Regions from separate parts of the Polaribacter sp. L3A8 genome, predicted to be linked through region 1. Evidence: riboswitches for the same ligand, from Rfam matches in the RefSeq annotation. Region 1 holds a riboswitch; the other holds the start of a gene.

Region 1 (11,895 bases):
ATTTGTAACTACTGGGGGTAATTATACACCTGCATTTTTAATTGGTGGAGCATTAGCTATAATTGCATTAACATCTGTTTGGGTATTAATACCTAAAATAGAGCCATTAAAATCAAAAAATTAATAAAAATAATAACGAATTATATTAAAATTATATATAAAATGAGTAAAATAGAAAATAAAGTTGCTGTAATTACAGGAGCTACAGGAGGAATTGGTTTTGCAGTAGCAAAAAGATTAGGAAAGGATGGTTATACTGTAGTTTTAAACGGTATCGATGATGAAGCTGGAGCAAAAAGAGTTAAAGAATTAGAAGCAGAAGGTATTACCGCTGAGTATTATGGGTTTGATGTTACTAAAGATGAAGCTGTAACAGCAAATATTACTGAGATAGGTGAAAAATATGGTCATATTGATGTGTTAGTAAATAATGCAGGTGGTTTAGGTGGTAGATCTAGATTTGAAGAAATGACTACTGAATTTTATAGATTTGTAATGGCTTTAAACCTTGATTCAACATTTTTTGCATCTAGAGCAGCAATTCCTTTTCTTAAGAAAAGTGAAAATGCTTCAATTATTAACTATACATCTAATGCTGCTTGGAACGCAGGTGGACCGGGAGCAGGAATCTATGGTACATCTAAAGCAGGTGTACACGCAATAACAAGAGCTTTGGCAAAAGATTTAGCAGAATATGGTATTAGAGTAAATGCAGTATCTCCGGGTACAATTGATACTCCTTTTCATGCTCAAATTAAAGCTACTAAGCCAGAAGTGTTTGCTTCTTGGGCAAATAGCATTATGTTAGGAAGATTGGGTCAACCAGAAGATGTTGCAGGTGTTGTAGCTTTCTTAGCAAGTAAAGATGCGGCTTTTATTACTGCAGAAACTATTCAAGTTGGTGGTGGACAAGCGTTAGGTATCTAAGTAAAAGTTTTTTATTGGATTTAATATTTATTAAAACCGTTTTGTAATTTTTTACAAAACGGTTTTTCTTTTTTAATGTTTCTGTTGATTCTAAAATGTTTTTATCTCATTAAAGAAAATCAGAATACGTAATTTAACGTGAGTTCGAGCTAATCAATCGCAATATTCGGTAACATATTCGGGATTTTTATAGAAGGTTTTTTAGGTAAAAAAGAATATGCAATTAATCCAGAGATCATATTTGTTATGAAATTATCAAAAGATCTATGTCTAGAATGTTCAATTTGGCAAGTGTTTTTTAGTACATCATTTACTGTTTCGATGATTGCTCTTTTTCTTAGGATAACTTTATCCATATAGTCCATTGCTTTCTTTTTCATGTTTTTTCGAACTTTAGTTATTAAATGAATTCCGTCTACAAAAAGTCTTTCAAATAAATCTTTCCCAATATATCCTTTGTCTCCAAAAATTTTTCCAAATAATTTGTCGTGAAACTTCTTTTGTTTGAGAGGGAATCTGTCATCTACATTGGCTGGAGTGAACATAAAATCAATAATTTCTCCTTTGTCATTGCAGACAATATGTAGTTTAAATCCAAAATACCACCCCATAGTTCCATAGCTTTTTTTGGCAATATCTTTAAATACTTGATGTTGTTTTTCTCTTTTATAGTGACATACTTTTAAAGGAGTAGAATCAATAAAAGAGATACCTGTGCAATCGCCTAAACAATACATTTTCATAAAAACGGCTAAAGGTTGTGTAACCTTTTTTTGAAGTTCTACAAATCTATTATAAGAAACACAATCTGGAAACAGATCTTGTCTGTATTTACAAATATGGTTTAAGTAAAAGTGTTTAAGGTTTCGGTAAGACTTTAGGTGAAATATAACAAGTATGGTCATCACTTCACTATCAGACATTTTGAACTTTCTATTACGTTTTTTAGTTGTTGAACCATCAGAAATGCTGTTTTTATTAAGAATTAAGTTAAATTCTTTCATAAAATCATCTAAAGAACAGAAAATTTCTATAATTTTACTATCAGAAATCATAAGCAGGATATTTATTAATATATTAGAATTCAGTACTTTAATATACTAAATATTCTGCTTTTTTTATAGGTTTAATTAAAATTTCTTACATCGAACTCACGTTAATTTAGGAATACCAAAAAGCCTTTAGAAGATAAATTCTAAAGGCTTTTTTAATTTTAATATTGAAGTTTTTATAATTTAAAAGCTTCTTTTATAGTATCAACATAATCTAGTTTTTCCCAAGTGAAAGTTTCAACTTCTTCAGAAGTAGTTTCTCCCATTGGGTTTGTAAATGTTACTGTTTTTACTTCTGGAGTTCTACCCATGTGACCATAAGCAGCTGTTTCAGAATAAATAGGAGATCTTAATTTTAAACGTTTTTCAATAAAGTAAGGACGCATATCAAAAATAGATTCTACTATTTTACTAATTTCTCCGTCAGATAAATTTACAGTAGCTGTACCATACGTTTCAACATTAATACTTGTTGGTTTAGCAACACCAATTGCATAAGAAACTTGCACTAAAACTTCTTTACAAAGTCCGGCAGCAACCAAGTTTTTAGCAATGTGTCTTGTTGCATATGCTCCAGATCTATCTACTTTAGATGGATCTTTACCAGAAAATGCCCCACCACCATGTGCACCTTTTCCTCCGTAGGTATCAACTATAATTTTTCTTCCTGTTAAACCAGTATCTCCATGAGGTCCACCAATTACAAAAACACCTGTAGGGTTAATGTGGTAAGTAATATTGTCTGTAAATAATTTCTGAATATGAGCAGGTAATTTTGCTACAACTCTAGGAATTAAAATTTCAACAATATCTTTTTTGATTTTCGTTAACATTACATCATCAGATGTATCAAAATCATCATGTTGTGTAGAAATTACGATAGCATCAATTCTCTGTGGCACATTGTCATCAGAATACTCTATAGTAACCTGACTTTTAGCATCTGGTCTTAAATAAGGAATATCTTTGTTTTCTCTTCTTAATGCAGCTAATTCAATTAACAGTCTATGAGATAATTCTAACGCCAAAGGCATGTAGTTTTCTGTCTCATCGGTTGCGTAACCAAACATCATTCCTTGGTCTCCTGCACCTTGTTCTTCTGGGTTTGCTCTATCAACACCTTGGTTAATGTCTGGAGATTGCTCATGAATGGCAGATAAAACTCCACAAGAGTTTCCGTCAAACATATAAGCTCCTTTTGTGTAACCAATTTTGTTAATTACATCTCTAGCAATTTTTTGAACATCTAAATATGTTTTAGATTTTACTTCTCCCGCTAAAAATACTTGACCTGTTGTTACCATTGTTTCACAAGCAACTTTACTTGTTTTGTCGAATGCTAAAAAATTATCGATTAAAGCATCAGAAATTTGATCTGCAATCTTGTCTGGGTGTCCTTCAGAAACACTTTCTGAGGTAAATAAATATGACATAATAAATCTTCTTTTATAGTATTAAAAATGATTCCCGTATAGAAAACATAAAGTTTCCTTAAAATTTATCTATCCTGTGTAAACAGGAATAAAGAAAAATGAAAAGAGATTGCGTTGGTCGCTAAAAGTAGTAGATTATTACTGCTTTAGCATTTTTTGTTTCAGCTGATAAAATAAAATCAGCATCAGAGGTTGCAATCAGTTCAAATTTTTCCTCTAAAATTCTTTGCAAAGTTACAGCTTAAATTCTAATAACATAATTTTTCAGCATAATATTTTATTATGAGATTATCAATAAAACAAAATTCATTGTTTGTTATTTGTTTGATAATTATTAAACAAGGAGTTTTAATGTGATATTTATATTTCTAAAAAATAATTTGGTTTTTACTTGGATATTAAATTTTTCTAAGCATATATTTGCATTCTCAAAGTTCAATAACTTATTGAAATGTTATCAAGAAAGGTGGAGGGAAAGACCCGTTGAAACCTTAGCAACCCTTTTCGTGAGGAAAAGAAGGTGCTAAATTCTACTTAATTTCAGATTCATTTATCAGAAATTGGATAGATAACCGAAAAACAATTACACTTCCGTGTATTTGCATAATTCTTAATAACATTTTTCTAGTAAGTACATCAACAAAATTGATGCATTCAACTTTTGGTTTAATCTCAAACTGATTCAGAATAGTTTATATTTTTGTATCTTTTGAAAATGTCATTCCTGTAAAAACAGGAGCCAAATTAACTCAAAAAAAAACAGAAAAATGAGTACGTACAAATTAGCAACAAACGCATTACATGCAGGGCATGATGTAACACAAAATGGAGGAACAAGAGCCGTTCCTATCTATCAAACAACATCGTATGTTTTTAACAATTCTGAACATGCTGCAAATCTTTTTTCATTAAAAGAATTAGGATTTATTTACACCCGTTTAAACAACCCTACAAACCAAATTTTACAAGACCGTTTAGCGGCTGTAGAAGGCGGAATCGCAGCGGTAGTTTTTGCATCTGGTACAGGCGCAATTGCAACAGGGTTATTAACGCTTTTAAAAGCAGGAGATCATATTGTTGCATCTAGCAGTTTATATGGTGGAACCTATAATTTATTAAGTGTTACCTTACCAAGATTAGGTATTACAACTACGTTTGTAGATGCATCTAACCCAGCAGAATTTAAAAAAGCTGTTCAAGATAATACTAGAGCATTTTTTGTAGAGTCTTTAGGAAATCCTAAATTAGATGTTTTAGATTTAGAAGCAATTTCTGTAGAAGCTAAAGCAGCTGAGGTTCCTTTTATTGTAGATAATACTGTGGCAACACCAGCTTTATTAAACCCAATTAAACACGGAGCAAATCTTGTAATTCATTCTTTAACAAAATATATTGGCGGTCAAGGAACTTCTTTAGGAGGTGCAATTATTGATGCAGGAACTTTTAACTGGGCAAACGGTAAGTTTCCAGAATTTACAGAGCCTTCTGCAGGTTACCATGGTTTAAAATATCATGAAGCTTTAGGTGCAGCAGCGTTTACTTTTAAATTAATTTTAGAAGGTTTACGTGATTTTGGTGCAGCCTTAAGCCCTACAAACGCATTTAATATCATTCAAGGTTTAGAGACTTTACCTGTTAGAATTAAACAACATTCTGCAAATGCACTGGCATTAGCAACATGGTTAGAAGCGCAAGAAGAAGTAACTTGGGTAAATTACCCTGGTTTAGCAAGTAGTAAATACAAAACGTTAGCAGATAAATATTTGCCAAAAGGACAAAGTGGTTTGGTAACTTTTGGTGTAAAAGGAGGTTTTGAAGCTGCAAAAGTAATTGCAGATACTACAAAAGTGTTTTCTTTATTAGCTAATATTGGTGATACAAAATCATTAATTATTCATCCAGCAAGTACAACGCATCAGCAATTAGACGAAGCGGCACAAGCAAGTGCAGGTGTTAGTCAAGATTTAATTAGATTGTCTGTTGGTATAGAAGATTTAGAAGATTTAAAAGAAGATTTAAAAGCTGCTTTTTCAAAAATATAATAAAAATGTCTGTTCGAGCGCAATCGAAAGCTTTTTGTATGAGAGTAAATAAGTTCTCGACTGAGCTCGAACTGACAAATAAATTTAAAATTTAGCCAATAATTGAAACATCAACTAGAACATATCAAAATAAAAGATTTTACCACAGAAACTGGTGCCTTAATTTCTGAAATGAATTTGAGTTATCAGGTTTTTGGACAAGAGCTAGGCGATGCTCCTATTATTTTAATTAACCATGCATTAACGGGTAATAGTGATGTTGCTGGTGAAAATGGTTGGTGGATTGATATTGTTGGAAAAGAAAAGGCAATAAATACTGATGTTTATTCCATTTTATCTTTCAATATTCCAGGAAATGGATTTGATGGTTTTTTAATAGAAAATTATAAAGATTTTATAGCAAGAGATGTTGCTAGAATTTTTTTACAAGGATTATCAGTATTAAAAATTGATAAACTATTTGCTTTAATCGGTGGATCTTTAGGAGGAGGAATTGCTTGGGAAATGATGGTTTTAAACACCAAATTAACCAAACACTTTTTGCCAATTGCAACCGATTGGAAATCTACAGATTGGTTAATTGCAAATTGCCAGATTCAAGAACAGTTTTTAGTAAATTCTAGCAATCCTGTTCATGATGCTCGCATGCACGCAATGTTGTGTTATAGAACACCAGAATCTTTTAAAGAACGTTTTCATCGATCAAAAAAAGACGATTCAGATATTTTTGATGTAGAAAGTTGGTTGTTGCATCATGGTAAATCATTGCAAGAACGGTATCAATTATCTTCATACAAATTAATGAATCAATTATTAAAAACAATTGACGTTACTGTTGGTGGGAAAAAAGATATTGAAATTTTAGATCAAGTAAGTGCAAATATTCACATTATTGGGGTCGATTCAGATTTGTTTTTTACTGCGGAAGAAAACAGAGAAACGCATAAAAAATTAGCATTAACAAAAGATAATGTTACGTATAATGAAATAAATTCGGTGCATGGTCATGATGCTTTTTTAATGGAATATGACCAATTACAGAAAATTATTGAGCCTATTTTTAATAAAGATTATAGAGAAAAGAAGATGAAAGTTTTAAAATTTGGAGGAAAATCTTTAGCCAATGGCAAAGGATTGGAAAATGCAATTGAAATTATTGCAAGTAAATATAAAGCCGGAGTAAAAATTACAATTGTAGCTTCTGCAAGAGGGAACTCTACCAATGATTTAGAAGCTATTTTAGAGTTAGCAGCATCAAAAAAAGAATATAAAAGTAAGTTTGAGGAGTTTAAAGAATATCAACTAGCGCCAAATAGTGCTGTTGATTTTTCTGAAGAGTTTTCAAAATTAGGAATAATTTTTGAAGGTGTTTCTTTATTAGGAGATTATAGCCAGAAAATTAAAGATGAAGTTTTAGCACAAGGCGAATTATTATCGGTAAAATTAGTGGCTAGTTTGTTAGAAAAGGAACAGATTTTTGCTAATGCAGTAGATTCTAGATCTTTAATTATTACAGATGAAAACTTTGGAAATGCACAACCAATTACGGCGGTTTCTAAAGAAAATGTAATTAGTTATTTTAAGGATAACAATTCGGTAATTAATATAGTTACTGGTTTTATTGCAGCAAACAAAAAAGGAGAAACTACTACTTTGGGTAGAAACGGTAGTAATTATACGGCAGCTTTATTGGCTAATTATTTAGATGCTGATGAGCTACAGAATTATACACATGTTAGCGGTATTTTTACGGCAAACCCAGATTTAGTGGCAGATGCTAAAAAAATTGAACAATTATCATTCTCGGAAGCGAATGAATTGGCCAATTTTGGAGCGACTATTTTACATGCAAAAACCATTATTCCTTTATTAGAAAAGAACATCAATCTTAGAATTTTAAATACATTTAATAAAGAAGATAAAGGAACTTTAATTACCGCAGAATCATCAACAAAAGGAATAAAATCTATTTCTACTATTGAAAACGTTGCCTTATTAAATTTTGAAGGTAGAGGTTTGTTAGGTAAAGTTGGGGTTGATGCACGTATTTTTAAGACTTTAAGTGATCGTAATATTAGTATCAGTATTATTGCGCAAGGTTCTTCAGAAAGAGGAATTGGGTTAATTATTGATGCAGATAATGCGCAAGAAGCTGTTACGGCTTTAGAAAGAGAATTCGAAAATGATTTTTATTCGCAAGATGTAAATCATATTTCTATTGTAAATAATGTGGCTGTAATTTCTATTATTGGTCAAGATTTAAGTGAGTTTCATCATCCTTATAATGCCTTAATTAAAAACCAAATTGTACCTGTTTTATTCAATAATACGGTAACAGGTAAAAATGTGAGTTTGGTGGTTAGAAAAGATCAATTAAACAAGGCGGTAAATGTAATTCATGGTCAGGTTTTTGGAGTTACCAAAAAAATAAACATAGCCGTTTTTGGAAAAGGTTTGGTTGGAGGAACCCTGATTGATCAAATTATAGAAAACACACAATCTGTTTTAGAACGAAGAAAAATTCAACTGAATGTTTTTGCTGTAGCAAACTCTAAAAAAGTGTTGTTAAATAAAAATGGAGTTTCTAAAGATTGGAAACAAAATTTGTTAGAAAATGGTAAAGAAAATGTAAATGTTGATGATATTATTGCATTTGCAAATGCAAACCATTTTGAGAATTTAATTATGGTTGATAACACGGCAAATGTAAATTTTGTAAGTAATTACATTCCTTTTATAGAAGCTGGTTTCGATTTAGTGTCTTGTAATAAAATAGCAAATACGTTGTCTTTTGATTTTTACAAAGAAGTAAGAGCAAAGTTAAAAGAATACAAAAAGCAATACTTGTACGAAACAAATGTTGGTGCAGGTTTGCCTTTAATTGATACGATTAGATTGCTACATGAATCCGGAGAGAACATCACCAAGATTAGAGGCGTTTTTTCAGGAAGTTTAAGTTATTTGTTCAATAATTTTTCAGCTAAAAACGCTCCTTTTTCAGAGATATTAAAAGAAGCAATTGACAAAGGTTTTACAGAGCCAGATCCTAGAGAAGATTTAGGAGGAAATGATGTTGCTAGAAAATTACTAATTTTAGCAAGAGAATTAGAGTTAGAAAACGAATTTGATGAGGTTGAAATTAAAAATTTAATTCCAGAAAATTTAAGAGGTGGTTCTGTTGCCGATTTTTTAGGTAATTTAGAATTGTTAAATGATGAATATCAAACTTTAAAAGACAATCAAAAACCAAATCACGTTTTACGTTATATTGGTGAATTAAGTGGAGATTTATCACAAAATAAAGGGGAATTAGAAGTGAAATTAGTTTCTACAGATAAAAGTACACCTTTAGGTTCATTAAAAGGTTCTGATGCAATTTTTGAAATTTATACAGAATCTTACGGAGAACAACCAATTGTAATACAAGGAGCGGGAGCTGGAGCAAGTGTAACTGCAAGAGGTGTTTTTGGAGATATTTTAAGATTAGCAAAACATAATAACTAAAAGTGGTTTTTAGTTTATAGTTGTTGGTTATTAGTTAAAACCATCAACCAAAAACCATTAACCAAAAACCATAATAATGAAAAAACATTTCGAAACAGAAGCAATTAGAAATCAAACAGAAAGAAGTCAGTTTTCTGAACATTCTACACCCTTATATTTAACATCAAGTTTTGTTTTTGATGATGCAGAAGACATGCGTGCATCCTTCGCAGAAGAAAAAGAACGTAATTTATACAGTCGTTTTACAAACCCAAATACAACGGAATTTGTAGATAAAATTGTAGCGATGGAAGGAGCAGAAGCAGGTTATGCTTTTGCAACCGGAATGTCTGCAATTTTTTCATCATTTGCTGCTTTGTTAAACGCAGGCGATCATGTAGTTTCTTGTAGATCTGTTTTTGGATCTACACATAGTATGTTTACCAAGTTTTTACCAAAATGGAATATAGAAACCTCTTATTTTAAGGTTGATGAAGTTGACTTGGTAGAAAGTTTGATAAAAGAAAATACAAAGATTCTTTATATAGAAACACCAACAAACCCTGCTGTAGATATTTTAGATTTAGATTTAATTGGTAAAATTGCAAAAAAGCACAACCTTATTTTTATTGTTGATAATTGCTTTGCAACACCATACATTCAGCAGCCTATAAAATTCGGAGCAGATTTAGTAATACATTCTGCAACTAAATTAATTGACGGTCAAGGAAGAGTTTTAGGTGGTGTAACTGTTGGTAGAGCAGATTTAATGCGAGAAATTTATCTTTTTGCAAGAAATACTGGTCCTGCAATGTCTCCTTTTAACGCTTGGGTTTTATCAAAAAGTTTAGAAACCTTATCTATAAGAGTAGAAAAACATTGTGAAAATGCTTTAAAAGTGGCTGCTTTTTTAGAGGGTAATGAAAATGTGGAATTTGTAAAATATCCATTTTTAAAATCACATCCTCAATATGAAGTGGCTAAAAATCAAATGAAATTAGGAGGAAACATTGTTGCTTTTGAAATTAAAGAAGGAATTGATGCTGGAAGGGCATTTTTAGATAAAATAAAAATGTGTTCATTATCTGCCAATTTAGGTGATACTAGAACAATCGTTACACATCCTTCATCTACAACACACGGTAGATTGTCTTTAGAAGACAGGTTAGAGGTTGGTATTACAGATGGTTTGGTGCGTGTTTCTGTTGGTTTAGAACATGCAGATGATATTATCGCAGATATTAAACAAGCGTTAGCATTGTAATAAATAAAATTTATAAAAAGAACACGAATTACAGAGGTTTCTATTCCTGTAATTCGTGTTTTTTTACTCTAAAAGTGTATCCTACTATTTTACTATAGTAATCATTTTTATTTACGTATTTTTGTAGAATGCTATCAAAAAAGACAAAATACGGAATTAAAGCACTTACCTATTTGGCAAGACAGGAAAATAAAGCTCCTGTTGCTATTGCTACCATATCTCAAAGTGAAAATATTTCTTTAAAATTTTTAGAAAGTATTTTGTTAACGCTTCGTAAAAACGGATTGTTAGCTTCTAAAAAAGGAAAAGGTGGTGGTTACTATCTTTTAAAAGAGCCCAATGAAATTCAAATGACAACAGTTATGAGAATTTTAGACGGTCCTATTTCTATGATTCCTTGTGTGAGTCTTAATTTTTATGAAAAATGTGCCGATTGCCCTGATGAAAACGCCTGTGCAGTGCATAAGTTAATGGCTCAGGTTAGAGATAGTTCTTTGCAGATCTTTAAAAATACTACTTTGGCAGATTTATGTAGCTGCTAAAAAACAACCTTTCAATTCCTTTTATTATTGTCTTTACCAAGAATAAACAACCAATTAATGGCCCTTTTTATTGGTAGGTTCCTTTGTGTTTTATACTTATTATTACGTTTTTACAAGGGCTTTATAATATTTCTATTACTATATCCTTGTAGTAGTTAAAAATTCATAATTTTCATGCCTATTTTTTATTAATCTACTAAATCTATAGGGTTTAAGTAATTTTTAAGAATTAATCTCGACTTTTTATATAGAATTGATGTATGTTTGCATACCCTACTAAAGCAGTAGGATAATTATTTGAATTAATTTTTTTTATGATTTTAGACCAAATCATTTTTAGCAAAAAAGCACAGAGTAAAGGTTTTGAGAAAGATAAAACTTCCGAAAAACCTTTACGAAGTGTGCTAAAGGCATTAAGTTGGAGAGTTGTTGGAACGTTAGATACTTTAATAGTGTCTTATGTGTTAACAGGAGAAATTGCTCTGGCAACTTCAATAGCATCAGTAGATTTTGTAACAAAACTAATTTTATATTTCTTTCACGAAAGGATATGGAACAAAATAAAATGGGGAAAATAATGAACCTAGATTTAGATAAAATAAATAAAGACCTTAAAGGTAAAAGTCCAGCAGAAATTATTTCTTGGGCTATTTCTTTTGCTAAAAATCCTGTAATAACAACAAACTTTAGACCTTATGAAGTTGCTATTTTAAAAGCTGTTACAGATGTACAAAAAGACATTAAGGTAATTTGGTGCGACACCGGTTACAATACTGTGCAAACGTATAAGCATGCAGAAGATATTATAGAAAAACTGAATTTAAACATTCATTTATACACGCCAAAACAAACAGCTTCTCATAGAAACGTTGTTTTAGGAGTTCCTTCGGTAGAAGACCCAAAACATGTGCTGTTTACAGAGCAGGTTAAATTAGAACCATTTTCTAGAGCAATGAAAGAGCATCAACCAGATGTGTGGTTTACAAATTTAAGAAAAGGTCAAACTGCATTTAGAAACAGTATAGATATTGTTTCTCAAAGTAAAGATGGAGTAGTAAAAGTAAGTCCATTTTATAATTTTACAGATGAAGAATTAGACGCTTATTTAGTAGAGAGAAATTTACCAAATGAGTTTACATATTTCGATCCAAC
Region 2 (11,895 bases), 1.4 Mb from region 1:
GAGATGCTTTTTTCATGTAAAAAGGAACAGCTATTGTATAAAAAATGGTTTTCCTAAAAAAAGGAAAACCATTTAAACAGTCTTAGTTTTTAATAAACTTCTTAATTTTCTTATCACCAATCCAAACTTTTTCGTTTGTTTGAATATTTGTAAGCTCTAAGTCTATTTGATAATAGGTGACTTTTTGTCTTTTATGCGCATCTACTATAGAGTTGATATTACCTTGTAGCATATAATCTGCTCCTGTTTCTAAACCAAATTTTTTCATGGTAGAAAGAGACGAATTGTCTTGTTGATCTGCACGTTCACCTCTTAATTCTTCTCTCATTTCGCCACCAGAAACTATTCTGGCTACTTGTCTTTTTATAAACGCTTTTTCTATATCCTTTGTAAATGTTTCAGCTTCTATATGCTCGTGAGATTTGTTTCTAACCAAACCAACAATTAAAACAGGTTTTTTACCGCCGTTTGCTTGCATAAAATTGGTAAGCCAATCTCCATTTAATATTTCTGCGGTTAACTCTTCCGCAGCCAATCTAGAATCGGTATCATTCCATCTACCGCTTACATCTATTTGCGTATCAGTATCTACACGAATTACTTTTCTAGCACAAGAACCTAAGGTTAATGCACTTATAATTAAACCTATAATAACAAATTGTTTTCTCATCTTTTTATATAATATATTTTTTTCTAGTATGTAAAGTTAATCAAAAATCAAATACCCTAACACCCCTAAATTCAATAAAGAATTGCTGTTTAAATAACCGTTTTAAAATCGATTGTATCTGTAGTTGTTACGGAAACCATTATAACCACTGCTGTAATAAGTTGCAGGGTTTTTGGCGCGTTCTAAACGTTCTTGATGCCTCCATAACGGACGTTGAGATCTAAAATACTTTCTAAGTTCTTTACGTTGTCTTTTTGTTTCCATAGGATCTATGGCTGTATAGGTTTCTTGTACCGTAGTACTTTGTAATAAGGTTTTAGAATTTACCTCGTTTGCCGCAGTATATTTATGTAAACTAGTTTGATAGTTAGGGTTTTGGTCCGCTAACAACGCTACCGATTGTTGCGCCATTCCTATAAAACCAACAAATGTAATAAGGATGACTGTTAAAATTTTGGTTTTCATTGTATCTGTTTTTATATTGATAATAGTCCAAATACTGTGCCAATACTTACAAAAGGATATGGTTTTTTTAAGGCAATTAATATTCTAAAACTTATAGCTATACCCCAATCGTATTACTTGCGATTCTGAATAATTAGCACTTGTATAACTAAAAACATCTCCGGTAATTTCTGTTTTTACTACCATAGTATTTAAAAGGTCGGTTGCGTTTAAGAAGATTTCTCCCTTTCCTTTTTGTATGTTCTTTTTAATACCAAAATCTAAAGAAAACCGAGACTTTATTTTTCCTTGCGGAATAATATCAGCGGCTAAATATACTGCACTCAATTGTGCATTTACTTTATTAGAAAGTTGCATGGTGTTATTTATTTTTAAACTCCCAGAAGTAATGGCTTGTTGGGCTGCAAAAAAGGTATTGGGTTGTGGGTATAAATTTTCAACTGAAAAAGCATTAATTTGATTTTGATAAAGGTTTCCATTAATATTCATAGAGTACCAATCTGTAAGATCTTGTTCGTAAACCATTTCTAAGCCTGAGTTAAAACTTTTTCCTGCATTTTGAAAAATGGCATAAAATATATTACTTGTGCCATCTGTAGAAGAAATTCTGGTAATAGTTCCATCAGCAAAGCGATGGTATAATGCTGCGTATAAACTCCCATTTTTCCAATTGGTTTTATAGCCAAACTCAATAAGATTGGTAAATTGTGGACGCAAATCTGGATTTCCTACTTTTATTAATTCTGCATCATCATACTTTGGAAAAATACGGATGTCAACTTCATTAGGTCTATCTACACGACGATTGTAAAATAAGGAAACCTTATTGTTTTCATTCATTTTATAGGCAAATCGCATATTTGGGAAAGGTTCTGTATAATTGTATCCGTCGCTAGAGTATGTGTTGTGATCTGGATTTACAAGATAATTTAAATCGACATATTCTAAACGTAAGCCAATTTCTGCTTCGTATTTTTCGTTTTCAAAACTATAATTTCCATACACCGCAGGAATGATTTCTTTGTATTCTGCCCAACCACCAGCACCTGCATCAATTGGTGAGTTTTGTCCTTGAAAAAAAACCATATTAATAGGTATGTTTCTTTTTCTTAGTTTGATTCCTGTTTCGAACTTACCATGTTTTAGCGGTTTTATATAATCAATATTAAAATCATAAACTTGCTCATCAGAAAGCAATACAAAAGAATCTAAACCAGTAAAAGTAGGGCGTATGTTTTCAAAAAAATACTTTTCATCCTCTCTGTGAAACGTATAATTAAAACCGATGTTTAATAAACGGCCTGCTTCTTCAAATTTGTGCTGATAACTGGCAGTTGCCATAACGGTTGTTTTAACTTCATCTTCTAAAAATCTCCATAAATACAAGCGTTCATTGTTTTGATCAACAAAAGGTTCATCACCATTATCAATAATAATTTCGCTTCCAAATAAACCAGAAACAGTTAAGGTATTTTGGTCGTTTATATTCCAATCTAAACCAGACTTTAGTGTTGTAAACTTGGTATCTCTATTTCTTTTGGTCTGTCTGTTAATAATGGTTCCGTCATCGTAAACACGATTTACAAATTCGTTTTTATTCAACGTTTCTGTGTACAAATAATCGCCTTGAAAAAATAGATTCACCTTATTTTTTCTATAATTAAGAGACAAAGACGGATTAATTTTTGGTGTAAAAGTGTACTGTGGTCTAATGTCTGGTAAATTTGCTTTACGCTCCCATAAAGAGCCTAAACCTCCTGTAAAACCAACTTTACCATTAAAACCTTGTACTTTATTTTTCTTGAAAATAATATTGATGATTCCTGCATTTCCATTGGCATCATATTTTGCAGAAGGATTGTTAATAATCTCAATTTTATCAATAGCAGAAGCCGGAATATTATCTAACCCACTTTGATTTCCAAAACCAGTTAAGGCTGTTTGTTTACCATCAATTAGTACCGTAACTTTATCATTTCCTCTTAATTGTACTTTTCCTTCTTGTAGCGTAACACTCGGTAAATTTTGCATTGCTTGTAAAACAGAGCCTCCATTCTGACTAATATTATCTTTTAATGAATAGGTTTTTTTATCCATTTTACTACTGATTTCATTTTCTGCAGATGTTACCACAATTTCATCAAGAGAAATACTATTTTCAGTAAGTTCGATGGTTTTTATATCTAAAAACTTAGAAAGACTACCTACATAAATAGTTTGTGTTTGGGGTTTAAACCCCATAATAGAAACTTCTAAAATGTAGGTACCTGGTTTAATTTGTTCAAGTGTAAAACGACCTGTATCATTGGTTGCAGTTCCTGATATAAAAGCGTTGTCTTTTTCTTTTTTTATAAGTACACTAGCGTACGGAATGTTTTGTTGTGTTTCTTTTTCGATGACTATACCAGATATGGTAACATTAATTTGCGAAAATATCCCTGTAGAAAAGAAGCTAATTGCAAGAAATAAAAGATTTTTTTTAATCATCTATTTTTTATGCAATAATAATTATAAAATTTTATACTTTTAAACACAAGCACAGATATTATATATTATTTCTAGCGTTATAGGAACCTTTATTGCTCTAATAGAAATTACAAGTTACTTTATAAAAATATTAAATATATTAAGTATTTTAATTCCACCAATTTCTGCTATTTTTATTGCAGATTGCTTTTTTATTAGAAAACAAAAATATGATTTACCAAATTATAATTTATCAGCAATTATAAGTTGGGTTTTTAGCTGTGTAATAGCCTTTTTAGCAACTTACAACATCATTACATTAACGTCTATCTCTTTTTTTGATTCATTTATCGTTGCTTTTATTTTGTATTTAGTTTTAAAAAAATTGATTAAATAAATCATTGCAAGCTATTAAAATTATTGTGTTAGAATTAGGAAGAAATAGTCCGTTTGTACAAGTATTAATTTTATTAGTACACATCTTCATTTAGATACAAGTTTACCAAGAATAGCGTATCTGCAAATAATTATACAATGGTACAGAATATTTTATTTAAACGTAATCTTGAAAAAAAAATATAATATTTTAATTACATTTATTAAAACTTTGTATATTCGCAACCCATTAGAAATAATGGGTTGTTTTTACAACAAAAAGCCGATGTAGCTCAGCTGGCTAGAGCAGCTGATTTGTAATCAGCAGGTCGTGGGTTCGAGTCCCTCCATCGGCTCTAAAAAACAACAAATTACATACGTAATTTAGAAGTTCATTAAAATAATAAATAAAGGGGAGATACTCAAGCGGCCAACGAGGACGGACTGTAACTCCGTTGACTACGTCTTCGCAGGTTCGAATCCTGCTCTCCCCACAATTTACTCTTTAATGATATTGTTTATAAGTACTTCTAAATTAATATTTGTAATATATAAAGCCTACTAACGGCTTTAAAAATAATAAATTACGCCAGTAATTTTGATGTTTATTGAAATAGTAAATTACAGGGGAGATACTCAAGCGGCCAACGAGGACGGACTGTAACTCCGTTGACTACGTCTTCGCAGGTTCGAATCCTGCTCTCCCCACAATTTACCTATTTAATGATATAATAAACTAAACTCCTTCTTATTTTTACTGAATAACCTTAAACATCGTAACACTTGTTTTATGTTTAAAAAATAATTAGTGCACTCTATTTAAAGAGCCTATTAGAAATATTATAAAACCAATGTACAGAATTCTCCGTTTAAACTAAAAGAAAAAAACGAATGCTTAACCTATAAGTACAACTGTTTAATATTAAAACAACACTTATTGCAATATTTAGAATTAGCCTAAATAGGGAACTACTTTCTAAAAGAGTTTCTTTAAAATAAAACAGTATTTAAATAATTTAGCTACTGTTTTTAATTAGTACCCAATCGTAGTGGCTTAAAGCTGATAAATAATAAAGTGTATATAAATAACAAGGCTAAATACCATGTATTAGAAACTAAATCTAGGTAATCTATTTTTCCGTTAGAGAAACTTAATATCATTAAAACTTGTGCGCCATAAGGTAAAAGACCTTGTGTAATACAGGCAAATATATCTAGTATGGATGCTGTTTTTTTATTGTCTAAATTGTACTCATCATTAATCGTTTTTGCAATAGGACCAGCAATTATTATAGACACAGTATTGTTGGCAATGGCCATATTAATGGTGCTTACTAAAGTTGCAATGCCAAATTGAGCTGATTTTTTACTTTTTATAAGTGTCTTAATTTTAAGAAGTATAAAATCAATCCCACCATTTTTTTTCACCAAAGCCGCTAATCCACCTGTAAGCAAGGATAATAAGAAAATTTCTGTCATACTTGTAAAACCAGTATAGGCTATTTTAGTCGATTCAAGAAGTGTGAAATCTCCATACATTAAACCTAAAAAGACACCAGAAAGAACACCCAACAATAAGGTTACAAATACATTAACACCAAGTATAGATAAGGTAATCACCAATATATAAGGTACTATTTTTAGTACAGAATAGCTATACGTTACAGTTTCAGATGCTACATCTTTTAATCCTAAACCTTGAATAATTAAGATTGCAATGGTAAATAGCGCAGCGGGAACAGCAATTTTAATATTTTGTTTAAATTTATCACTCATTTTACAACCTAAAGACTGAGTGGCAGCAATGGTGGTATCAGAAATTACAGATAGATTATCACCAAACATGCTACCGCCTAATAATGCGCCACAAAGTATAGATAAATCTACACTACTTTTTTCTGCAATACCGATAACAATTGGTGCTAAAGCAACAATGGCACCAACTGAAGTACCTGTAGAAACTGATAAAAAACCAGCAATTATAAAAATACCAAAGTAAATATATTGTATGTTAATATAATCTAACCCAAGGTTTACAATAGCATCTACACTACCTGTAGATTTTGTAATGGTAGCAAAGGCACCTGCTAATAAATAGATTAAACACATGGTTAAAATCTTATCATCTCCACAACCTTTTAGCAGCGTTTTAATTTTAGAATTTATAGATTGTTTAAACATTAAAAATGCTACAATAATACCTGCTATCACTGCAATAGGAGCAGGTAATGCATAAAAATCGTTTTGATAAATACCAACACCTAAAAACGTACATACAAATACGAATAAGGGAATTAATGCGCTAAATTTGGGGGTAATTTTTTTTGAATTTGCCATGTTACTTTTTTCATTCTAAAAAGGACATAGCAGCTTATAAGTAGAAGTATGAGTTAACATTGGTTCCAATTAATTGGCTTATCTATTTAGCACCTTGCTCGTTATTGCAGGTTGCTATCTCCTTTTTTTTGAGATTCTTGATACTTAATTTAAGGGCGCGAAATTAGTGTATAAAAGGATAATTATGTCTTAAAAAACGTTAATTTTTTTAAAAAATTAATAGACAACATTACTTAAATGTACAATTGGTAAAAAGGTGGTTTAAAATATTAGAAAATTAGAACTATGACAATGAAGAAAAGTTTATTTAAAACATTCTTCACACTTTCCTAGCAATAATACTTGAGATACAACAACTTTACGATTAGGAATATTAGGAATAAGAACATCTGTTGGTAAACAATCTACTTTTCCACAATCTAAACATTGAAAATGTGGATGCACATCATGATGTTCGGTATGAGAGCAATCTTTACATTTTGCATACCATTTATGTCCGTTTTTTCCTAAAAATGAATGTAATAAACCATCATCTTCTAGTTTTTCTAAAATACGATATATGGTCGTTTTATTCATCTGTAAATGAAGTTGCTCTATTAAAGTAACCACAGAAATAGCGGTTGCTTTTTTTTCAAACTCATCAAGCAATATTTTAACAGATTTTGTTTTTCTTAAAATTCCCATTACACAAATATAACGTAACTAAAGGGCAAAAAAAAATAAATTCATATTTACTACAACTAAGTTGCATTAGTTGTTAATAATGTTATATTTGCAACTTAGTTGTATTAAGGTAAATTATGATATTTATAAAACAAAAATCAGATAGTATAGGAGCCATAGCAAGTACATTCTGTCTTATTCATTGTGTTGCTACTCCGTTTATTTTTTTAGCACAAAGTATTGGCGTGCCCAGTTGGTGGGGATTTTTAGATTATGTATTCTTAATAATCTCTTTTTTTGCTGTACAACGTTCTGTACAAACAACTTCTAAAAATTGGATAAAAACGGCCTTATGGTTTAGTTTTTTTTCTTTATTGATGGTGATAATTAACGAAAAAAATGAATGGTTTTATTTAAATGATAAATTTATATATATACCAACAATAGCATTAATAATTTTACACTTATATAATAAGAAATATTGCCAATGCAATAACACAAAATGCTGTATAAATGAAGGAAAAAGAACAAATTGAAATCGTAGGAGATAATCATTTTTCATCAAACATTAAAACACCTTTACGTGCAGATGCATTTGATACATCTGATGATGAAAAAATTAAGAATATAGAGTATCATTTTAAAATGATTATGAAAGAGATGGGGCTAGATTTAACCGATGACAGCTTGTCTGGAACTCCATATCGTGTTGCAAAAATGTATGTAAAAGAATTGTTTTATGGATTGAATCCTGCTAATAAACCAAAACTTTCAACATTTGAAAACAAGTACGGATATCAGAAAATGCTGATAGAACAAAATATCACCATAGATTCTGCTTGCGAACATCATTTTTTACCAATAATAGGTCATGCTAATGTGGCATACATACCAAAAGACAAAGTAATTGGTTTGTCTAAAATTAATCGTTTGGTAGATTATTACGCACGTCGTCCGCAGGTTCAAGAAAGGTTGGTACTTCAAATTCTTAATGATTTACAACAAGTTTTAGGTACTAAAGATGTTATTGTTTCGGTAACAGCAAAACACCTTTGTGTTTCATCAAGAGGTATAAAAGACCAAAGTAGCTTTACAACAACTTTAGAATACGGTGGCTGTTTTTCAAAAACTTCAATTAGAAATGAATTCTTAAAAGTAATAACAGATCAAAAATTATAAAAAGATAACCTAAAAAAAAGCATTGAAGTTTGAAAATTATTTTTTGATTTTATACTTGGTAAATATTTTTACTATGATGATAATATTATGCAAAAGAACCCTACAAGTAAATGGCCTTTTGATAAAGATACTATTCCTAAACCGGCAGTGGTTGCTATTACTGGAGATTTAATAGAAAAAATGAATCATTTACACAAAATAGAAGCATAACAATTATATTTTTTTAAAATGAAAAAACTACCTGTAACTGTATTAAGTGGTTTTCTAGGTGCTGGAAAAACTACCTTATTAAATCACGTATTACACAACAAAAAAGGCCTAAAAGTAGCCGTTATTGTAAATGATATGAGTGAAGTAAATATTGACGCTCAATTTATTGAAAATGAAAATACACTTTCTAGGACCGAAGAAAAGCTAGTTGAAATGTCTAACGGATGTATCTGTTGTACATTAAGAGAAGATTTAATGGTGGAAGTAGAAAAGTTAGCTAAACAAAACAAATTTGATTATTTATTAATTGAAAGTACAGGTATTAGCGAACCAATTCCTGTAGCACAGACTTTTACTTTTGAAAGTGAAGATGGCAAGATAGATTTAAGTCGTTTTAGTTATATAGATACTATGGTAACTGTTGTAGATGCTTTTAATTTCTTAAAAGATTTTTCTAGTGCAGATTATTTGGCTACAAGAGAATTAACCAATATAGAAGGAGATGATAGAACGATTGTAAACCTATTAACAGATCAAATTGAGTTTGCTAATGTTATCCTTATTAATAAAATTGATTTGATTTCTGAAGATCAATTAGAAGAATTACGTGCTATTATTCAGAAACTAAACCCAGAAGCAAGTATTATAGTTACAGAAAAATCTAAGGTTGTTTTAGAAAGTGTTTTAAACACCGGTTTGTTTGATTATGAAAAAGCTGAAGCATCTGCAGGATGGTTAAAAGAATTAGAAAACGAACACGTACCAGAAACAGAAGAATACGGAATAAGTTCTTTTGTTTTTAGAAGTAAAAAACCATTTCATCCAGAACGTTTTTTAACCTATTTAAATCAACGTTTTCCTCAAAATATTATTAGAAGTAAAGGGTTGTTTTGGCTGGCTTCAAGATCCGATCAAGCACTGCTTTGGAGTTCTGCAGGTGGTTCTTGTAAAGCAGATAGCGCTGGTGTTTGGTGGGCATCTATGCCTTTTTCTAAACGAATTGATAATGCTACTTTTAATGAAAATATAACGCAAATAGAATCTGGTTGGGATGCACAATTTGGCGACAGAAAAATAGAATTGGTTTTTATTGGACAACATTTAGATAAAGACGGAATGATTGCTGAATTAGAAGATTGTTTACTCACATCTCAAGAGTTACAAGTATGGAAAAATAAATCATTTCCTAAAAATGATCAATGGCCAATAGCGGTATAGCAATTTAGATAAGGTAGATTTTAATTTAAAATGATACAAACAGAAAATCTTAAATATCAATATAAAAAAGGAACAACTATTTTCAGTTTTCCTAATATCGCCTTAGCAAAAGGAGAAAATTTATTGATTTTAGGAGCGTCTGGTATTGGTAAAACAACACTTTTACATCTTTTAGCGGGTTTATTAAAACCTGTTAAAGGAAGTGTATACATAGATAATGTAGCTTTAAATACACTAAATAGTAGCCAATTAGATGCATTTAGAGGTAAAAATATAGGACTTGTTTTTCAGAAAAAACACGCCATTCAATCTTTAGATGTATTTGATAATTTAAAAGCACGTCTTTTATTTAGTAAAACAGCTATCAATAAAAATAAGATTGAAACCTTATTAGAAGAATTAGGCTTGTCTAATCATAAAAAAAGTAAAATTAACCAACTTAGTGAAGGTCAGTTACAGCGATTAGGTATTGCTTTATCTGTGGTACATTATCCACAAATTATTTTAGCAGACGAACCTACTTCTAGTTTAGATGATAAAAACTGTAAAATTGTAATTGATTTATTAATAGATCAAGTAAAGCAAACCAATGCCAATTTAATTGTAATTACGCACGATCAAAGAATAAAATCATGCTTCCAAAATTCAATAGAATTATGAATCTTTGGAGTCTTAGTTTACAAAATATAAAGTCTAAACCATTATACACTTTTTTAAGTGTTCTAATATTATCCTTAAGTATCGCTTTACTTTTAGGAATTCAACAATTAAAAAGGTCTTTTAAAAATCAATTAGAAAATAATTTAGGCAACATAGATTTAGTGGTTGGTGCTAAAGGAAGTCCGTTACAGTTGGTTTTAGCTTCGGTATTGCATTTAGATAATCCCACAGGGAATATTTTATACAAAGAAGCCCTAAAATTAAGTAAAAATCCTATGATTAAATCTGCCGTACCCATTTCTTATGGCGATAATTATAAGGGATTTAGAATTGTAGGAACAACAAATACGTTTACCGCTCTTTATAATGCCGAATTAGAAAAAGGGCATAACGTAGAAAAATCTATGCAGGTAGTTTTAGGAAATGCTGTCGCTCTAAAATTAAACATTAAAATAGGAGATACGCTATTAAGTTCTCACGGACTCATAGAAAATAATATCGAAATACATCAAGAAAGTTTTACGGTAGTTGGGGTTTTAAAACCCACACAAAAGGTAATTGATCGTTTAATACTTACCAATTTAGAAAGTGTTTGGGAGGTGCATCATCATGAGGAAGAAGAACACGATCATCTAGAGCATCATCATGAAAAAGAAATAACCTCCTTATTAATCAATTTTAAAAACCCTAGAGGATTGTTAACCTTTCCTAGACGTATTAATAAGCAAACAAATATGCAAGCTGCTTTACCTAAATACGAGTTGCATAAATTGTATGAATATACCAGTATTGGCTTTCAAACTATTTCTTTAATTGCCTATCTAATTCTTGTTATTTCTTGTATTACCATATTTATAAGTCTCTATAAAATGGTAAAAGAACGTGCTTTTGATTTGGCAATTTTAAGAACTTATGGAGCTAGTAATTTTCAGTTGATAAAAATGATTTTTTATGAAGGATTTATCGTTGTGTTTTCTTCATTTTTACTTGGTTTTTTATTGCTGAAAATAGTATTGTATTCTGTATTTTATTTTATGGAATCAATTGATCATCAAAATATACTTAAAGCCTTGTCTTTAAATGATGTATTGGAAACTGGATTTCTAATTTTAACCATGGTAATTGTATCGGTTTCATTAGCAATATATCCAATCATAAAAATGAACATATCAATAATATTAAGTAATGAGAAGTAAAGGGATATATGTGTTTTTTTTGTTTATTTGTTCGTGCTGTTTCTGTCAACAAAAAGTGACTTGGCAAGACTTATCTAAAGTAACATTTACAGATACATATTTTTCTGAATACGATGATTATTTTATGTATCCTACATTTTCTGCTTCGGTAAAAGCTTTAGAAGGAAAACAAATAACAATTACAGGCTATTTTTTAGATGTTGTAGCCAAAGAAAATGTATTTATGTTATCTAAAGGTCCCATGGCATCTTGTTATTTTTGCGGAGAAGGAGGTCCAGAATCTGCCATAGAATTTGAGTTTATAAATGAACAAAACTTTAAAACAGATGATATTGTTAGTATAACAGGCATCTTAAAACTAAATAAAGATGATGTTGAGCATTTTAATTATATTTTAAAAGAGTGTAAAGGTGTAAAATTTAAGTAAATACAAGCAACTTAGAAACCAATAAATAA

Evidence for each region. A riboswitch is a leader RNA that binds a small molecule or an ion and turns the genes downstream of it on or off. The one in region 1 is predicted to bind S-adenosylmethionine.
Region 2: another riboswitch for S-adenosylmethionine. It lies ahead of GQR92_RS02305 (Na+/H+ antiporter NhaC family protein); the one in region 1 lies ahead of GQR92_RS08705 (O-acetylhomoserine aminocarboxypropyltransferase/cysteine synthase family protein).

Annotation. Positions count from the first base shown of each region.
Region 1 is NZ_CP047026.1:2,092,073-2,103,967, reverse strand. Features, by position in the region: gene GQR92_RS08725 (MFS transporter) at 1-124, shown strand, start outside; gene GQR92_RS08720 (SDR family NAD(P)-dependent oxidoreductase) at 163-927, shown strand; gene GQR92_RS08715 (IS982 family transposase) at 1,077-1,982, opposite strand; gene metK (methionine adenosyltransferase) at 2,156-3,412, opposite strand; SAM riboswitch class I at 3,864-3,987, shown strand; gene GQR92_RS08705 (O-acetylhomoserine aminocarboxypropyltransferase/cysteine synthase family protein) at 4,180-5,454, shown strand; gene thrA (bifunctional aspartate kinase/homoserine dehydrogenase I) at 5,557-8,958, shown strand; gene GQR92_RS08695 (trans-sulfuration enzyme family protein) at 9,035-10,201, shown strand; gene GQR92_RS08690 (RrF2 family transcriptional regulator) at 10,330-10,743, shown strand; gene GQR92_RS08685 (DUF2061 domain-containing protein) at 11,058-11,321, shown strand; gene GQR92_RS08680 (phosphoadenosine phosphosulfate reductase domain-containing protein) at 11,321-11,895, shown strand, end outside.
Region 2 is NZ_CP047026.1:645,363-657,257, reverse strand. Features, by position in the region: gene GQR92_RS02340 (COG3014 family protein) at 1-16, opposite strand, end outside; gene GQR92_RS02335 (penicillin-binding protein activator LpoB) at 83-670, opposite strand; gene GQR92_RS02330 (hypothetical protein) at 773-1,135, opposite strand; gene GQR92_RS02325 (TonB-dependent receptor domain-containing protein) at 1,220-3,622, opposite strand; tRNA gene GQR92_RS02320 (tRNA-Thr) at 4,259-4,332, shown strand; tRNA gene GQR92_RS02315 (tRNA-Tyr) at 4,389-4,470, shown strand; tRNA gene GQR92_RS02310 (tRNA-Tyr) at 4,603-4,684, shown strand; gene GQR92_RS02305 (Na+/H+ antiporter NhaC family protein) at 5,006-6,313, opposite strand; SAM-I-IV-variant riboswitch at 6,363-6,462, opposite strand; gene GQR92_RS02300 (Fur family transcriptional regulator) at 6,617-6,997, opposite strand; gene GQR92_RS02295 (MerC domain-containing protein) at 7,114-7,512, shown strand; gene folE (GTP cyclohydrolase I FolE) at 7,490-8,155, shown strand; gene GQR92_RS18100 (hypothetical protein) at 8,243-8,365, shown strand; gene GQR92_RS02285 (GTP-binding protein) at 8,384-9,583, shown strand; gene GQR92_RS02280 (ABC transporter ATP-binding protein) at 9,614-10,243, shown strand; gene GQR92_RS02275 (ABC transporter permease) at 10,216-11,439, shown strand; gene GQR92_RS02270 (hypothetical protein) at 11,495-11,866, shown strand.